Regions from separate parts of the Janthinobacterium goodfellowi genome, predicted to be linked through region 2. Evidence: predicted binding sites of a transcription regulator. Region 2 holds the regulator's gene; each other region holds the start of a gene.

Region 1 (5,973 bases), on a different contig from region 2:
TTTAAGCGATCGTTAAGTCTCAATCCAGTTTCACCGAGTCCATGAAGGTATCGATGGTGTCACGCGACAGCTTGCTTTCTTCACCGAGGATGATGATTTGGAAAATCCGTTTATCCTGCGCCACGAAACGGCCGACCAGCAAGACAGGCTTGCCTTGCTGCGTGCCCCTGGCCTCGATGCTGAGCGAACTGCGCTGGTGCGTTCCGGCCGCCGTGCTGCTGGCCGCCGATGCCGATTTTTCGCCGCGCACGCTGCCGTTGATATTTTTTAACAAGGCTGCCTGCATGGCGGGCAGGGCCGCTTGTGCCTGTTCTACACTGTCGAGCACGGCGCTGCCGATGGCGAAGGTATTGCCATCGACCTCGCTCGCCGTCATGGTCAGGCTGACTTTCTTGCCATCGAGATCGATCTCGCGTGTCAGCACGGCTGGCTTGCCTGGAAACAGGGCCGTGAACTGGGCGTCGGGGCTGCGATAGTCGCGCCAGTCGAATTTCGGACTGCAGGCGGACAAGACGCTGGCGGCCGCGAGCGTAGCCAGAAAGAGGGCAAGTGATGGTTTTTTCATCAGCAGATGGTAGCAGCGCCGCCAATCGCGCGCAATCGCGCACGTGCGGTGCTCACCGGCCGCCCTATATTTCCCGCAGCACGCGCCGGTACTGGATCGCTTCGGCGACGTGCGCTTGCGTGATGCCGGGGCTGCCCGCCAGGTCCGCGATGCTGCGCGCCACGCGCAGTACCCGATGATAGGTGCGCGCGGACCAGTGCAGGCGCGCCATGGCGCCATGCAGCAGCTGTTCGCCATGGGCTTCCAGGCGGCAATGCTGTTCGATTTCCGTACTGTTCAGGCGCTGGTTCGCTTTTCCCTGGCGTGCCAGCTGCAAGGCAAAGGCTGCTGCGACCCTCCTGGCGATGGCTTGCGTGCTTTCGCCGGCGCCGGCGTGCCGGCCCAGCGCCGCCGGCGGCATGGCGGCCACTTCGATCTGCAGGTCGATACGGTCGAGCAGCGGGCCGGACAGGCGACTGTGATAACGGAGCACGGCGTCCGGCGTGCAGCGGCACCGGCCGGAAGCGTGGCCCAGATAGCCGCACGGGCAGGGATTCATGGCGGCGATCAGCTGGAAGCGGGCCGGAAACTCGGCCTGGCGGGCCGCGCGCGAAATGCTGATGACGCCCGATTCCATGGGTTGGCGCAGCACATCGAGCACCCGGCGCTGGAATTCGGCGATTTCATCGAGAAACAGCACGCCGCAGTGGGCCAGCGAGATTTCTCCCGGGCGCGGCACGTTGCCGCCGCCCACCAGGGCCACACCGGACGCCGTCTGGTGCGGGGCACGGTAGGGGCGGCGTTTCCAGTGTTCCACCTTGAAGTGGCCGCCCAGCGAATGCACGGCGGCCGATTCCAGCGCTTCCTCGTCGCTCATGGGCGGCAGCACGCCGGGGAAGCGGCTGGCCAGCATGGTCTTGCCCGCACCCGGCGGCCCCACCATCAGGACGTTATGGCCGCCCGCGGCTGCCACTTCCAGCGCCCGCCGCGCCTGCTGCTGCCCTTGCACGTCGGCAAAGTCGGGATAGGCCAGAGCGTGCGCTGCCAGCCTGGGCTGGTGGCGCTGCAGGGCCGTGTGGCTGGCGTGCGCGGCAAAATGTGCGCAGACTTCGAGCAGGCTGTGGGCGGGATAGATGCAGGCATCGCGGACCAGCGCCGCCTCGTCCGCGTTCGCCTGCGGCAGGATGAAGGCGCGTGGCGCGCCCGCCCCGCTGCGCTGCATGGCGAAGGTCATGGCCAGCGCGCCGCGGATGGGGCGCAGCTGGCCCGACAGCGACAGTTCGCCGGCGAATTCATAGTGGTGTAATTGGTCGCCTGGCAACTGGCCGGAGGCGGCCAGGATGCCCAGGGCAATGGGCAGGTCGAAGCGGCCCGATTCCTTGGGCAGGTCCGCCGGCGCCAGGTTGGCCGTGATGCGCCGCGCCGGCATCTCGAAGCCGCAGTTTTGCAGCGCGGCACGGACGCGGTCGCGCGATTCCTTCACTTCCGTATCCGGCAGGCCGACTATGGTAAAGGAGGGCAAGCCATTGGCAAGGTGGACTTCGACACTTACCTCGGGCGCTTCCATGCCGGCCAGGGCGCGGCTTTTCAGGACGGCCAAGCTCATCAGACTCCCCCTGTGGCGCGGGCGCGCGCAGGATCAGTCTAGCGTTTGAAGCGCCGTCAGGTTTGAGGTATGCCAGCAAGGCCGTCAATAACAGGGCCTGGCTGGCGGGACCTTACAACCTTACACCTTGGCCTTGGGCTCGTTCAGGCGCGTTTCCAGTTCGATCAGGCGCAATTCCAGTGCATCCAGTTTGGCGCGGGTCTTGGCCAGCACTTGCGCCTGGATATCGAATTCCTCGCGCGTGACGAGGTCGAGGCGGGCAAAGCCTTGCGTCATCATCGACTTCACGTTTTTCTCGATATCCTTGGCCGGCGAGTTTTCGATGGCTTGGTGGATCTTGCCTTGCAAGTCGTTAAAGAAGGTATTCATGTCCATGGTCAGTCCTTTTATGGTGCGGCCTGTGCATCGCACCATTGCGGTGCACAGCGGCGTTAATCTGGTGCGAAACTGGGCAACTCATTGTGCTTCAGCAGTCCGTATCCGCATTCCTGGCCGTGTGCAGGGTATGTATGGACGGAAATGCACCTGTCAAGGTGGCAAGAGAGCTGGCACGTATTCTGCTAAAGAAGGTATGAACGCTTTGTGATCTCCAGCCAAGATTTTAAACCTCAACCGCTTTAAAAGTTCAATAAAAGGGAATCGCCATGAAGAATCTGTCCAAGAACATGACTTTAGCTGCCGCGTTGACACTGGCCATGACCGCTTTGTGCGGCAGCGCCATGGCCCAGGAGGCAGTGGCGGCGCCTGCTGCAGCCGAAGCCGTACCTGATAACGTGGTGAGCTACAACGTGGCGCTGACCAGCGATTACCGCTACCGTGGCGTGTCGCAAAGCCGTCTCGACCCTGCCATCAGCGGCGGCGCCGACTACACCCACAATCCGACGGGCCTGTATGTGGGAACCTGGTTGTCGAGCATCAAATGGATCAAGGACGGCGGCGGCGATACGAACCTGGAATGGGATATTTATGCCGGCAAGCGGGGCGAGATCAGCAAGGATTTCACCTATGACGTGGGCGGCCTGTATTACTTCTACCCATCGAATGGCTTGAGCACGAATGCGAACACCTTCGAGCTGTACGGCCAGCTCGGCTATGGCCCGGCCTACATCAAATATTCGCACTCGACGACCAATCTGTTTGGCGTGCCTGACAGCAAGAACAGCGGCTACCTCGATGTGGGCGCGAATATCGATATGTACGAAGGCTATCTGCTGAACCTGCATGTGGGCCGCCAGAAGGTCGAACATAACGATGCCCTCAGCTATACCGATTACAAGCTCGGTGTCACCAAGGATTTCGGCATGGCAACTGTTGCGCTGGCCTACGTCAAAGCCAATATCACGTCGCTGGCACCGAATGGCAAGAATCTGGCGAAATCCGGTCTCGTGCTGACCGTATCCAAAACCTTTTAAGCGAGACTGTCATGAAAATGATTACTGCAATCATTAAACCGTTCAAACTGGACGAAGTGCGCGAAGCCTTGTCGGCTATCAATGTGCAAGGCATTACCGTCACCGAAGTCAAAGGTTTCGGCCGTCAGAAAGGCCACACGGAACTCTACCGTGGCGCCGAGTATGTCGTTGATTTCTTGCCAAAAACCAAAATTGAAGCGGCCGTCGATGACGCGATTGTCGACCAGGCCATCGAAGCGATCGAAGGTGCCGCGCGTACCGGTAAAATCGGCGATGGCAAGATTTTCGTCTACAACCTGGAACAAGTCATCCGCATCCGTACCGGTGAAACCGGCAACGAAGCGCTCTAAGGGGAATATTGATGCGTAAAAATATAACAAAATTGCTCGCTGGGTTTGCCTGTCTGTGTGCGTTTGGCGTTGCCACGCCGAGCTTTGCCGATGCTCCCGCCAAGACGGAGGCGGCCACGACTGCCGCCGTCGCCACCCCCGCCGTCACGCCTGTGCCTGACGCAGCGGCTGCTCCTGCCGCCGCTCCGGCCCCGGCCGCTGCCGCGCCAGCCGCCGCGCCCGTCGCCAACAAGGGCGATACCAGCTTCATGATGATTTCCACCTTGCTGGTGATCTTGATGACCATCCCCGGCCTGGCCCTGTTCTACGGCGGCCTGGTGCGCTCGAAGAACATGCTGTCGGTGCTGATGCAAGTGTTCATGGTGTTCGCGCTGGTCATCGTGCTGTGGTGTATCTACGGCTACTCGATCGCCTTCACGGAAAAAACCGCCTTCTTCGGTGGCTTCGACCGCCTGTTCCTGAACGGTATCTGGGACCCGGCCAAGGGCACGTTTGCCGCCGCCGCCACCTTCAGCAAGGGCGTCGTCATTCCCGAGTTCGTCTTCGTGGCTTTCCAGGGCACGTTTGCCGCCATCACCTGCGCACTGATCGTCGGCGCCTTTGCCGAGCGCGCCAAGTTTGCCGCCGTGCTGGCCTTCGTCGTGCTGTGGTTCACGTTTGCCTACCTGCCAGCGGCCCACATGGTGTGGTTCTGGACCGGTCCTGACCTGATCACCAATGCCGCCACCTCGGCCAGCGAAGCCCTGAAAGCGGGCTGGATCTGGCAAAAAGGAGCGCTGGACTTCGCCGGCGGCACCGTGGTGCACATCAATGCCGCCGTCGCCGGCCTGGTGGGCGCGATCATGATCGGCAAGCGCGTCGGCTACGGCCGTGAATCGATGGCGCCGCACTCGCTGACGATGACCATGATCGGCGCCTCGCTGCTGTGGGTGGGCTGGTTCGGTTTCAATGCCGGTTCCTCGCTGGAAGCGGGCGACGTGGCGGCATTGGCTTTCGTCAACACCTTGCTGGCCACTGCCGCCGCCACCCTGTCGTGGGTATTTGGCGAATGGATCAGCAAAGGCAAGCCATCCATGCTCGGTGGCGCATCGGGCGCCGTGGCCGGCCTGGTGGCGATCACCCCGGCGGCCGGCTTTGTCGGCCCGATGGGCGGCCTGGTCATCGGCCTGCTGGCCGGCGTCATCTGCCTGTGGGGCGTGAATGGCTTGAAACGCCTGATCGGCGCCGACGATTCGCTCGACGTGTTCGGCGTGCATGGCGTAGGCGGCATCCTCGGTGCCTTGCTGACGGGCGTGTTTGCTGCACCACAATTGGGCGGCCAGGGCATCTTCGACTATGTCACCAACAAGATGTCGGCCGATCCGTACTCGATCGGCCACCAGGTGTGGGTGCAGGCGCAAGCGGTCGGCACCACCATCCTGTGGTCGGCCCTGGTCTCCCTCGTCGCCTATAAACTGGTCGACATCGTCATCGGCTTGCGCGTACCGGAAGAAGAAGAGCGCGAAGGTCTCGATATCACGAGCCATGGCGAGCAAGCGTATCATGGCTAAATAGCAATGATCTGGCATGCCAGCGCCCCGGCGCGGCATGTCCGGCCGGAAAAGGCGCCTCATTGAGGTGCCTTTTTTTCGTTGTGGGAATGGAAAAGGTCTTTAAAACAAGGCTTTTGCCCCGATTTGGGGTACTTACACGGTAATATAGTCGGCAGTTCTGTGTGCTTTTTTGAATACTGCACATAATTTAAGGATGTAACTATGGTTCCCCATCTCGTCACGGCCCTGACCGGACCGCTGCTCGACCTCGAAAAAAAGATTCTGGCCGCGACGCCGGCCATTGAGCGCTGGTTTCGCATGGAGTGGCAAGAGCACACGCCGCCCTTCTATTGCTCGGTAGACTTGCGTAACGCCGGCTACAAGCTGGCGCCCGTCGATACCAATCTGTTCCCTGGCGGTTTCCATAACCTGGCCACGGAAATGCTGCCCCTGTCCGTGCAGGCGGCCATGGCCGCCATCGACAAGTATTGCCCGGACGCCCGCAACCTGCTGATCGTGCCGGAATTGC
Region 2 (5,973 bases):
GCCCCCATCTGCGCCTCGGGCAGATACACATCGGCCAGGCCCGTGTACAGGGCGTCGGCCGCATTGATCGTCAAGCCCGTCAAGCCCAGGTACAGGCCCAGCTGGCCGGCCAGGCGGGACAAAAAGTAACTGCCGCCCACGTCGGGGAACAGGCCGATATTGACTTCCGGCATGGCCATGCGCGTGCGGCCCGTGACGATGCGCAGGCGGTTGCCGGGCCCCGCTTGCGCCACGCCCATGCCGCCGCCCATCACCACGCCATCCATGACGGCGATATACGGTTTCGGATAAAAATGGATCAAATGATTTAAAGCGTATTCTTCCGTAAAGAAATCTTCCAGCAGGGCGCTGCCGCCCTGGGGCGTGGCCAGGCCCGCATCGTAAAAGAAACGGATGTCGCCGCCCGCGCACAGGGCTTTTTCGCTGCTGGAGCGGATCACGACGGCATCCACCTGAGGGTCGTCGCGCCAGGCCAGCAAGGCCGCGCTCAGGGCCCGCACCATCTCCAGGGACAGGGAATTCAATGCTTTCGGACGGTCGAGCACGATGTGGCCCGTGCGGTGGCGGATGGAGGTCTGGACGAAGTCGCTCATGGCAGGCAGGAAAGAAGTGAAAGTGCCAACATTTTAGCGCCTGCGCGGGGAACATTGCGTTCGACAGCTACGGGCGCAAAAAAGGGCGCAATGTGCGCCCTTAGTTGATCACAACCGGTTGAAAGTCGCAGGCCGTAGAACACGTGGAAAAACCGTAGCGAGCGGATGTGAGTTGTGGCTGAGAAGCGGAGCTGTGCATATGCACAGTGAGCATCGGAGGCCGCAAATCGCGACGCGCAGTAGGTTTTTGGGTGTTCTTAGGCGGCGGCGAATTCTTCTTCCGAGTTGTCTGGCAGATGTTTGATCGCCTCTTTACCGTGCCCTTGCACTTTGGTTTTGTATTTCATCACTTGCCTATCGAGCTTGTCGATCAGGGCATCGATCGCGGCATACAGGTCTTGCGCCAGGCTTTCCACATAGACGGTTTTGCCACTCAGACGCAGGTTGACTTCGGCCTTTTGACGTTTTTCTTTCTCTTTGAGGTTATCCACGGTCAGAATCACGGCGATATCGATGACTTGATCGAAATGACGTTTCACGCGCTCCAGCTTCGTTTGTACGTATTCACGGATGGCTGGTGTCACTTCGAGATGATGTCCGCTGATGGTGAGATTCATACACACTCCTAAAGATGATCGGGTTCGTGCGGTCCATCCTATCCGGCCCGCAGAGGAACCGAAAAAAACTTACAAACACTTACGCAGGCTCACTGGCGGAATTTTCAACGCTTCCCGGTATTTGGCAACAGTACGTCGCGCAATCACCATGCCTTGTTCCCCCAGCATGTCCGCAATCTTACTGTCGGATAAAGGATTTTTAGGGTCTTCTGCTCCTGTCAGTTGCACGATCAATGCCCGTATCGCCGTCGATGACGCTTCGCCCCCCGCTTCGGTGGCGACGTGGCTACCAAAGAAATATTTCAACTCGAACATGCCGTGCGGGGTCAGCATGTACTTTTGAGTTGTTACCCGCGAGATAGTACTCTCGTGTAAACCCAGTGTATCAGCTATTTCACGGAGCACAAGGGGGCGCATGGCAACGGCTCCATGCGAGAAAAAGTTCTTTTGTCTTTCTACTATCGCCTGCGCCACGCGCAGGATCGTGTCGAAGCGCTGGCGCATATTCTTGATCAGCCACTTGGCTTCCTGCAACTGTGCGCCCATGGCGCCCTCGCCCTTGCCCTGCTTGAGCAAGTTGGCGTACATGGCGTTGACGCGCAGGCGCGGCATGACGTCGTTGTTCAGGGTGACTTGCCAGCCATTGCGCGCGCGCTTGACGACGACGTCGGGCACCACGTAATCGGACACGTCCGAGGCGAACACGGCGCCCGGGTGCGGATTGCACTGGCGAATCACCGTCTGCGCCTCGCGCAAGTCTTCATCGTCGCAATCGAGGGCTTTTTTCAGCTTGTTGAAATCGCGCTGGGCAAACCAGGCCAGGTGCTTTTCCACGATGACGAGGGCCATGCGCCGCGTCACCATGGCGACGTGCGGCAAGCGCTTGATCTGCAGCGCCAGGCATTCGGACGCGTTGCGCGCACCCACGCCGGGCGGATCGAAACTTTGCAGCAGCGACAAGGCCGTGCGCATCTCGTCGGCGTCGATTTCCAGCTCTTCCGGCAGGCGCGCCAGGATGTCGTCGAGCGACTCTTCCAGGTAGCCATTGTCGTCGAGCGCGTCGATGATCAGCTCGACCAGCGCGCGGTCGCGCAACTCGAGCACCGTCACGCGCATCTGCTCCATCAGGTGTTCGCGCAGGGTGCAGTGATGGGCCTCCAATTGCGGACGGGAATCTTCGTCGTCGGGCGCCTTGCCCCGGCTCGCCTCGCTCCAGTCGCTGTCGCCGCCATCCGCGGCGGCCGGGCCTTCGCCCGCCTCGCCGTCAAACGTTTCCGCTTCGGCCGGCGCCGCGGGCGCCTCCTGGCCTGGCGGCTGGGGCGGCGCTTCGGCCGGCGCGGCCGTGGAACTCAGGGCGCCGTCGGACAGCAGGCGCAGCGAACGGTCGAGCGGGTCGTCGAGGCGCTCGAGCAGAGGGTTGTCCGTCAGCAACTGCTCGAGTTCCTGGTGCAGTTCCAGGGTCGACAATTGCAACAGGCGTATCGATTGCTGCAACTGCGGCGTCAGTGCCAGATGCTGCGAAGTGCGCAGCTGCAATGATTGTTTCATTGGCTCACATGCGGAAGTGTTCGCCCAGATAGACCCGGCGTACCGACTCGTTCGCGATGATGTCGTCGGGGCGTCCCGACGCCAGCACCGAGCCCTGGTTGATGATGTAGGCACGGTCGCAAATACCCAGCGTCTCGCGCACATTATGATCGGTGATCAGCACGCCGATATTGCGCTCCTTCAAGAAACGCACGATGCGCTGGATCTCGATCACGGCGATCGGATCGACGCCGGCGAACGGCTCGTCGAGCAGCACGAAACGGGGATCGGTGGCCAGCGCGCGGGCGATTTCCACGCGGCGGCGCTCGCCGCCAGACAGGGACAGGGCCTGGTTCTCGCGCAGCTTTTCGATCTGCAGGTCGGCCAGCAGTTTGTCCAGGCGTTCCTCGATCTCGGCCTTCTTCAGCGGGCGGCCTTCGACGGTCTGGATTTCCAGCACGGCGCGGATATTGTCTTCCACCGTCAGCTTGCGGAACACGGACGCTTCCTGCGGCAGATAGGACAGGCCCATCTGCGCGCGGCGGTGGATGGGCAGGCTGGAAATATCCACGCCGCTGATGTCGATGCTGCCGCCGTCCGACGGCACCAGGCCGACGATCATGTAGAACGAGGTGGTCTTGCCGGCGCCGTTCGGGCCCAGCAGTCCCACCACTTCGCCGCATTCGACTTGCAGCGAGACATCATGCACGACTTGCCGCTTGCCATAGGTTTTCTGCAGCCCGCGAACGATCAGGGTGCTGCCGCAACGAGTATTGTCCATTATTTCGTTCCTGGCGCAGGCGTGGCCGGCGCTTTCTCCGCCGCGGGCGCCTTGGTCTTCGGCTGGATCACCATGCGCACGCTGCCGCCGTCGGGGGTGCTGGTGCCGCTGTTGGAATTTTCCATCGCAAACACTTCCTTGCGGCTGTCATACGAGATGAAGGCGCCATTGGCCACGTCGGTCACTTTCGTGCCTTCCAGGCGCGTCAGCTTGGCCCTGGTAAACAGTTTCACCACTTCCGTCTTGTTGTCGTATTCCACGCGCTCCGCTTCGCCTTCGACCCACAGGTCGCCCGCGCCATCGCGCTTCTGGCGGAAGGTGGCCAGCTTGCCGGGATCGGCCCAGAAAGTAATGAACTGGTAGCCTTGCGGGTCTTCCGTGATCAGGGCCCGGCCCGCCTTCATGGTCAGGGTGCCTTTCACCAGCACGACATCGCCCGTCAGGGTACGAATCTGCTTGACGTCATCGACGTGGCCGCTGCGCGCCGTGATGACGGCTTCCTTCTCGGAATCGGCCTTCTCGGCATGCGCCACGCCCATGATGGCCAGAGAAAATACGCTCAACAGCAAGATGTTCTTCATAGTATGGTTTCCTTGTTTCATTCTGTCATTTTGCCGCCGCGGCCGGACGCGGTTTCGGCGGGAGGACCATGCGCAGCGCATTCTGCACTTCCACCACGCCGGTGGCGTTATTGGCCTTCATGCCGATGCCATTGATGCGCGAGGCGCCCGTCAGGATATCGACAGGCACGTCCGTTTCCATTCTTTCCTCGTCCGGGAACACCGTCAGCGCTTCCGTCTTCACCGTCAGGTTCTGCGCCTTCGGACTGGCCACGCGGTCGATGACGACCTTGCGGTGCAGTTGCAGCCGGGTGTTGTCCTGGTCGATATGCGCCAGTTCCGCATTCATGTTCAGCGGCGGCATGCCCGGCGTGAGCTTGCGCACGAAGGGCTGGTCGATATCGGACGAATCGTCGAGCGGATAATGCGTGAGCTTGGTGCCCGACACGATATAGCTGGGCTTACCCGTCAAGTCCATGCGCACCAGGCTGAAATTGGTGATGAAATAGTCGGGCTCATCCAGATGCTTGCTGGCGGTAATGTCCTGGGCATTCTTGTTCATCACTTCGAGCAGCCAGAAGCTGCCCAGTGCGACGACGACCGCGCCCAGCACGGTAAAAATCATGCGCCAGCGATGGGCGCCTCCTGGCTTACGCATAGGGCTTCACTCTTTCAAATGTCACTGGCGGCAAGGCGCGCCTCACTCCAGGAACGGCGCCATGACGCGCGCATAGTTGTCCTGGGCGCGCAGCAGGAATTCGCAGATCTCGCGCACCGCGCCGCGGCCGCCGCCGGCCTGCGTCACATGGTGCGCCAGGCCCAGCGCTTCCGGACGCCCGCCCGGCACGCTGACGGCAAAGCCCACGCGGCGCAGGATGGGCGCATCGATGACGTCGTCGCCGATGTAGCCGCACTGTTCTTCCGTCAAGCCCGTCAGCGCCAGCAGTTCGCGAAACGGCGTCAGCTTGTCGTGACCGCCCTGGTGCACATGGGTAATGCCCAGGTCTTGCGCGCGGCGCGCCGTGATGGCCGAGCGGCGCGCGCTGATGATGGCCGTCTGCACGCCCGATTCCTGCAGCAGCTTGATGCCCAGGCCATCATACACATTAAACGTTTTCATCATTTCGCCGTCCGGGCCGAAATGCAGGCTGCCGTCGGTGAGCACGCCGTCGACGTCAAAGATCATCAGTTTGACCTTGGCCGCGCGCGCCAGGTTGTCCGCTACGCTCTCCATCAGATCACCTTCGCTTGCGTCAGATCATGGATATGCAGCGCGCCCACCAGCTTGCCGTCGGCATCGACGACCAGCATCTGGTTGATGCGGAACTGTTCCATCACGGCCACGGCATCGACGGCCAGGCGTTCGGGCGCGATGCTGCGCGGCTGCGCATGCATGACGTCGCGGATCGCCACTTGCGTGAAATCCTGCACGCGCTCGAACATGCGGCGCAAATCGCCATCCGTAAACACGCCCACGGGGCGGTTGTCCGCATCGACGACGGCCGTCATGCCCATGCCCTTCTTCGTCATTTCTTCCAGCGCCTGCAGCAGCGAGGCTTCCACGGGCACCTTCGGCACCCGTTCGCCGCTGCGCATGACGTCATGCACGTGCGTGAGCAGGCGGCGGCCCAGGGCGCCGCCTGGGTGCGAGCGGGCGAAATCTTCTTCCTTGAAGCCGCGCAAGTCGAGCAAGGCCACGGCGATCGCGTCGCCCAGGGCCAGGGTGACGGTGGTGCTAGCCGTCGGCGCCAGATTCAGCGGACAGGCTTCTTTCTCAACAGAAATATCCAGATGCACGTCGGCCAGCTGGGCCAGGCTGGAGTTCGGCTTGCCCGTCATGGAAATGAGCACGCCGCCCATGCGCTTGACGACGGGCATGATGGCCATCAGTTCGG
Region 3 (5,973 bases), on a different contig from region 2:
GCACCGGCAGCAGGCGGGCATCGCTGCTGCCCGCCAGCGCCTGCACGGCGGCCTTGCGCGTGGCGGCATCGGGCGCATGCAGGTTGGCGCTGGCGATCAGCAGCTGCAATATCTGCTGGATCTCGCCATCGCTTTCCCGCGCCAGCGCGGTGCGGATCAACGGAAGCTGGGCGGGGTCGACCGCCTTTTGCAAGGCTTGCGCGGCGGCCAGCCGGGCGCTGCGCTCCGGCGCCAGCAGCTGCAAGCCCGACAAGGCGCCCGCCACGGCCGCGCGCAAGCGGTTGTTGACCATCACGCCATCGAGGCCTTCCGGCAGCGGCACGTTCTGGCCGATGACAGGGTCAACCGCCTGCTCGCCGTCAACGATGTACACCTTGCCGTCGGGCGCGGCGTATAAAGTGTCGTCCTGCAGCGCCTGCAGCACCTTGGCGGCCTCGGGCGTGGCCAGGGCGGCGATCCGGGCGACGGCGGCGACCCTGGCGTCGGGGTCGTCGCCGGACAGCGGTGTGAGCAGGTCGGGAGGGATGGCGGCCTGCGCCAGCGAGGATAAAAACAGGCAGGCGAGAACCACCAGTTTGAGGAGAAGCTGCATGTGCGTTCCAAAGAATGACTGCACGGGGGCGTATGCTGCCCCCAAAGGCGACGACTGGGGTCGGACACCCCGGCAGTTGCTGCTGGGTTAAATATCAGCGCCTACAGCTTCTGCTTGCCCTCATTACCCTTGATATACGGGCTCCACGGCTGGGCGCGTATCGGTTCCTTGGTTTTCCACACGACATTGAATTGCCCATCGGCCTTGATCTCGCCGATCATCACGGGCTTGTGCAAGTGGTGGTTCGTTGCATCCATGGTCAGGGTGAAGCCCGATGGCGCCTTGACGCTCTGGCCCGCCATGGCGGCGATCACCTTGTCCGTGTCCGTCGATTTCGCCTTTTCCACGGCTTGCGCCCACATGTGGATGCCGACATAGGTCGCTTCCATCGGGTCGTTCGTTACCACCGAACCGGCGTTCGGCAGCTTTTGCGCCACGGCGTACGCCTTCCACTGCTTGATGAAGGCCGTGTTCACGGGATTTTTGACGGATTCGAAATAATTCCATGCCGCCAGATGGCCAAGCAAGGGTTTGGTATCGATGCCGCGCAGCTCTTCCTCGCCCACGGAAAACGCGACGACGGGCACGTCCGTGGCTTTCAGGCCCGCATTGCCCAGCTCCTTGTAGAACGGCACGTTCGAATCGCCATTGATGGTGGAAATGACAGCCGTCTTGCCGCCCGTGGAAAATTTCTTGATGTTGGCGACGATGGTTTGATAATCGGCATGGCCGAATGGCGTGTAGACCTCGCTGATGTCGCTGTCCTTGACTCCCTTGCTTTTCAGAAAGGCGCGCAGGATCTTGTTGGTGGTGCGCGGATACACATAATCCGTGCCCAGCAGCACGAAGCGCTTGGCGCCGCCGCCATCTGTGCTCATCAGGTATTCGACGGCGGGAATCGCCTGCTGGTTCGGCGCCGCGCCCGTATAAAACACATTCTTTTCCAGTTCCTCACCCTCGTATTGCACGGGGTAAAACAGCAGGCTGTTGAGTTCCTTAAACACAGGCAACACCGACTTGCGCGACACGGACGTCCAGCAGCCGAACACGACAGCCACCTTATCCTGCGCCACCAGCTGTCGCGCTTTTTCCGCAAACAGGGGCCAGTTCGACGCCGGGTCGACGACGACGGCTTCCAGCTTCTTGCCCAGCACGCCGCCCTTGGCATTGATTTCGGCAATCGTCATCAAGGCCACGTCTTTCAGCGACGTTTCGGAAATGGCCATGGTGCCCGAGAGCGAGTGCAAAATGCCCACCTTGATCGTATCGGCGGCCAAGGCTGCCTGCATATAAGTGGACGTGGCCAGGGCCAGTGCGCCGGCGGCGGCCGCTTTCAGGATGATGCGTCGTGACATGGGAACTCCTGTAATGTATTCGTGGGGGACGGACTGGGCATACGATGTTGTTAAAGCAGAATGCATGCCAGGCATTGGCAAATGCAAGCGCCGCTGGGCAACGACGCGGATGCGCGAAGTCCTTCCCCTGTTTTGGTGCGGCGGCGCCATTTTCTGGTGAACGGCGACAGACAGGACGGCAATACGGCAGGTAATGGTGCAGCTGGCATGCGCCTCACGTGGCACGGCCATTGAACATATTATTTTGCAGCAAATATTAATCAAAAAAACAATTGAGCCTTATTGATAACTGCATTAAGATGGAATCACAACATGTCGCGTTTCCGATGACATGCAAAAAAAATAAAGCCATCCCCTCTTTGTACTTAAATAAGGTTAAATTTCGTCCATGAAAAAGATGCTTTTGAGTTTATTTTCGCTTTCTCTATTAAGCGCTTGTGCTTCTTCGCCCATGCCAGCGGGAACGACAACCAATGAAGTTGCCTATGAGGTGGACGAAGCCGTTACAGGCAGCAATATCAAAAAGCGTCTGAGAAAAGGCAACGACGTGATATCGGTGGTCAGTAAAGATGAAGTCGATGATTATCGACAGCAAATGCCGGCACAGCCAGCGGCAAGAGGCTTTTAAGGCGCCAGGATTATCTCCCGCCTATTTTGCAATAGATCTGTTCTGTATCAAAAGGGAATTACCCGCATCCTTCCCTGAAAATAAAAAAGCCTGCCTGCGTACCCAGATTCAATCTCAGTAACGCCGACAGGCTCTTTTATTACGATGCAATCGCGTGATATTCAGTCGTTTCAGCGCGTGATGTTTGCGGATTTACCTCTCAAGCGGCGCCAGCCCTTGCGGCCCAGCGGGAACAGCAGCACGAACGCCACCAGCCACGGCAGGATGTAGGCCATGGCCGTGATGGCGTTGGCCACGCCTTCCGACAGGTTGTCCGTGAAATTGCCCAGCGCGCGCTTGACGGGGCGCCAGAACGATTGCTTGCCTTCGGCGCTGATGGCCACGTTCAGCAAGTCCGTGTCGATGCGCTGCATCAACAGCGCATTGGCCGCCGTCGCCTGCTCCAGCTCCACTTGCACGGTGGCCAGCTCCTTGGTCACCTTGATCAGCGCATCGACATTCGCGCCCGAGCGCTTTTCCAGGTCCTGCAATTGCGCCTGGTACTGTTTCAGCATCTCCAGGCGCTTCTTGCTGTCGAGCACAGGACGGCCCAGGTCTTCCACCTTGGTGCCCTGGCTGGTGACGTCGCCTTCGGCCGCGACCAGCGCGACGAGCTTTTTGATGCCGGCCGGCTTGGCGCGCATGCTGATGCGTGCGTGCACGTAACGGCCGCCGTCGATGCTGGAATCGAGCAGCAGACAGCCGTTTTCCGTATCGGCCTTGCAGGCGGCGACCACTTTTTCATACAGGGGCCGCACTTGCGCCTCGCTCGTATCGACGCTGACATTATGTTCATAGGCAAGAAACTCGCTGCCTTTTTCCTTGCCATCGAGACGCGCGGCGCTCGATTGCCCGCCGCTCTCGCCCTTGCCGCCGCAACCGGCCAGCAGCAACAGGCCGAACAGACCAAGATACACTTTTTTCATGATTTCTTTCTTCGAGTTATTTGTGCTGCGGCAGCAGTTCGATATCGGGCAAGTGCGCCGCCACATCCTGCACGGTCGCATGGCCGGTCAGCGAGGCGATCACCTGGGGCAGCGGTGCCGGCCAGATTTCCGGCAAATCGCGCTCTTCCGGCGCCAGAACGGGAAAGGCCAGCTGTTCCTGCGGCGGCGTGAAGGCGGCGGCGACACCGGGCTTGTTGCCGCGCGCATCGATGCGGTACCAGCCAAAATCCTGCAGATACACGGCGTTCAAGCCATGCAGGCAAAACGGCGGGCCCGCTTCCCCCACGGCCAGGCGCTGGTAGCACAGGCCAGCGGGGATGCCATTGGCGCGCAGCAGCGCGGCCAGCAGATGGCTCTTCGCATAACAATATCCCGTGCCATGCTGCAAGACGTCGGACGCGCGGCAGGTGACGGGATTGCGCCGGTAATCCCAGCTGTGGGCGATCTCGTCGCGCACGAAGGCAAAGCAGCGGGCCGCGACGACGGCGTCGCCCACGGCGCCTGCCGCCAGTTCGGCCGCCTTGGCGCGCACGGCCGGATGATCGCTGTCGATATACAGGCTGCTGCCTAGATAAGGGGAGAAGTCGGTAGTCATGGCATAAAGGCAATGCGAAAAGATAATGCGCGATTCTAGTCGAAACGGCGCAACATTCAGCGTTTCTTTGCGCAGGAACAAAGAAAATCCACGCGTCAGGCTCGCTGCGCGGGGGCCGGCGACTTTGGCGCCGGCCCGGTAGCTGGTATCATGCGGGCAAACGCAGCCGGCCCTATTGGCCCGGCACATGCACTACCCTGCGAAGCGGCCCCGCCACCCGGCGCGCCGCCGACGCCTCCCTACAGATCAGAGAAACGAGTTCCCTATGAGCGCTTCATCGTCCCACCCATCGTTCTGGCGCAGAGTCCCGCTGGCCTTCGGCGCCTTCTTCAGCACCCTGTCGGACGCCGCCTATGCGGCCCGCGTGGAAAAACTGTCCCTGCCCGAGGCCGCCCCGGTAGCGCCCGTGGCCCCTGCTCCGGCGCCCGTGCCGACGCCGGCAGCCGCCCCCGTCATTTTGAAAGAAGCGACGCCGGACGCGGCCCTGCAATTGCTGGCCCTGCTTCAACGCGAAGCGCGCTTGATCGACTTTACCCAGGAAAACCTGGGCAGCCATGCCGATGCCGACATCGGCGCGGCCGCCCGCGTGGTGCATGAAGGCTGCGCCAAGGTCATGCGCGAATATTTCACCATCGACGCCGTGCGCCAGGAAGCCGAGGGCAGCCGCATCGTGCTGCAGGAAGGCTTTGATTCGGCCAGCGTGCGCCTGACGGGCAACGTGGTCGGTTCCGCGCCATTCACGGGCACCCTGAGCCACCGCGGCTGGCGCGCCTCCAGCGTGCGCCTGCCGAAACTGAGCGAGCAGCACGACGCCGCCATCCTGGCACCGGCCGAGGTGGAACTGTGAACGACGCAACGAACAACACCCCGCGCTACGCCATCGGCATCGACCTGGGCACCACCCACAGCGCCCTGTCGTATGTGAACCTGGTCGAGAGCGACGGCGAAAAGTCCAGCCACGGCGTGCTGAAAGTGCCGCAACTGTCGGCGCCCGGCACCGTCGAAGAATTGTCGCTGCTGCCCTCCTTCGTCTACCTGCCGCACGCCGATGAAGTGGCGGCGGGTGACCTGGCCCTGCCCTGGGTCACCGAGGAAGCCGAAGCGCCGTTCGTCGTGGGCGAAATGGCCCGCAGCCGCGGCGCCACCACGCCGATCCGTCTGGTGTCGAGCGCGAAAAGCTGGCTGTGCCACCCGGGCGTGGACCGCCGCGCAGCCATCCTGCCGAACGACGCGCCGGCCGAAGTGGCGCGCATCTCGCCGATCACGGCCGCCACGCGCTACCTGACGCATTTGCGCCAGGCCTGGGATAACGCCCACCCGCAAGCGCCGTTCGCCGAGCAGGAAATCACGGTGACGATACCCGCCTCGTTCGACCCGGCCGCGCGCGAGCTGACGATGGAAGCGGCGCAGGCGGCCGGCTACACCTCGCTGACCCTGCTGGAAGAGCCGCAGGCGGCCCTGTACAGCTGGATACAGACCAGCGAAGGCCGCTGGCGCAAGGAAGTCAAGCCGGGCGACATCATCCTCGTCGTCGACGTGGGCGGCGGCACCAGCGACTTTTCGCTGATCGCCGTCCTGGAGCGCGACGGCGTGCTGGAACCGCACCGCGTGGCAGTCGGCGAACACATCCTGCTCGGCGGCGACAATATGGACCTGGCCCTGGCCCATCTGGTGGCGCGCAAGCTGGCCGCCAACGGCACCCAACTCGATGCCTGGCAAATGCGCGCGCTGACCTACGGCTGCCGCAGCGCCAAGGAAAGCCTGCTGGCCGACAGCGGCCTCGATGTGGCACCGATCGTCGTGCCGAGCCGCGGTTC

What was found. Region 2 encodes sigma-54, which starts transcription at its own class of promoters, with help from an activator protein. Its sites were predicted from a motif close to TGGCANGNAANCTGCTTT; they were not measured.
Region 1: ACQ4WQ_RS24930 (TorF family putative porin) is a predicted target of sigma-54. The motif match lies at 2,697-2,714, and genes of this name have one in related genera.
Region 3: urtA (urea ABC transporter substrate-binding protein) is a predicted target of sigma-54. The motif match lies at 2,000-2,017, and genes of this name have one in related genera.

Annotation. Positions count from the first base shown of each region.
Region 1 covers NZ_JBNYXN010000008.1:677-6,649, forward strand. The annotation lists gene ACQ4WQ_RS24915 (hypothetical protein) at 20-565, opposite strand; gene ACQ4WQ_RS24920 (YifB family Mg chelatase-like AAA ATPase) at 630-2,150, opposite strand; gene ACQ4WQ_RS24925 (accessory factor UbiK family protein) at 2,271-2,525, opposite strand; gene ACQ4WQ_RS24930 (TorF family putative porin) at 2,795-3,562, shown strand; gene ACQ4WQ_RS24935 (P-II family nitrogen regulator) at 3,574-3,912, shown strand; gene ACQ4WQ_RS24940 (ammonium transporter) at 3,924-5,462, shown strand; gene gshA (glutamate--cysteine ligase) at 5,667-5,973, shown strand, end outside.
Region 2 covers NZ_JBNYXN010000003.1:194,772-200,744, forward strand. The annotation lists gene ACQ4WQ_RS13270 (enoyl-CoA hydratase/isomerase family protein) at 1-593, opposite strand, end outside; gene hpf (ribosome hibernation-promoting factor, HPF/YfiA family) at 851-1,210, opposite strand; gene ACQ4WQ_RS13280 (RNA polymerase factor sigma-54) at 1,280-2,758, opposite strand; gene lptB (LPS export ABC transporter ATP-binding protein) at 2,763-3,518, opposite strand; gene lptA (lipopolysaccharide transport periplasmic protein LptA) at 3,518-4,099, opposite strand; gene lptC (LPS export ABC transporter periplasmic protein LptC) at 4,125-4,736, opposite strand; gene ACQ4WQ_RS13300 (KdsC family phosphatase) at 4,779-5,312, opposite strand; gene ACQ4WQ_RS13305 (KpsF/GutQ family sugar-phosphate isomerase) at 5,312-5,973, opposite strand, start outside.
Region 3 covers NZ_JBNYXN010000001.1:1,119,725-1,125,697, reverse strand. The annotation lists gene urtB (urea ABC transporter permease subunit UrtB) at 1-592, opposite strand, end outside; gene urtA (urea ABC transporter substrate-binding protein) at 694-1,947, opposite strand; gene ACQ4WQ_RS05150 (hypothetical protein) at 2,336-2,575, shown strand; gene ACQ4WQ_RS05145 (DUF4349 domain-containing protein) at 2,746-3,540, opposite strand; gene ACQ4WQ_RS05140 (transglutaminase-like domain-containing protein) at 3,557-4,156, opposite strand; gene ACQ4WQ_RS05135 (DUF2760 domain-containing protein) at 4,422-5,003, shown strand; gene ACQ4WQ_RS05130 (Hsp70 family protein) at 5,000-5,973, shown strand, end outside.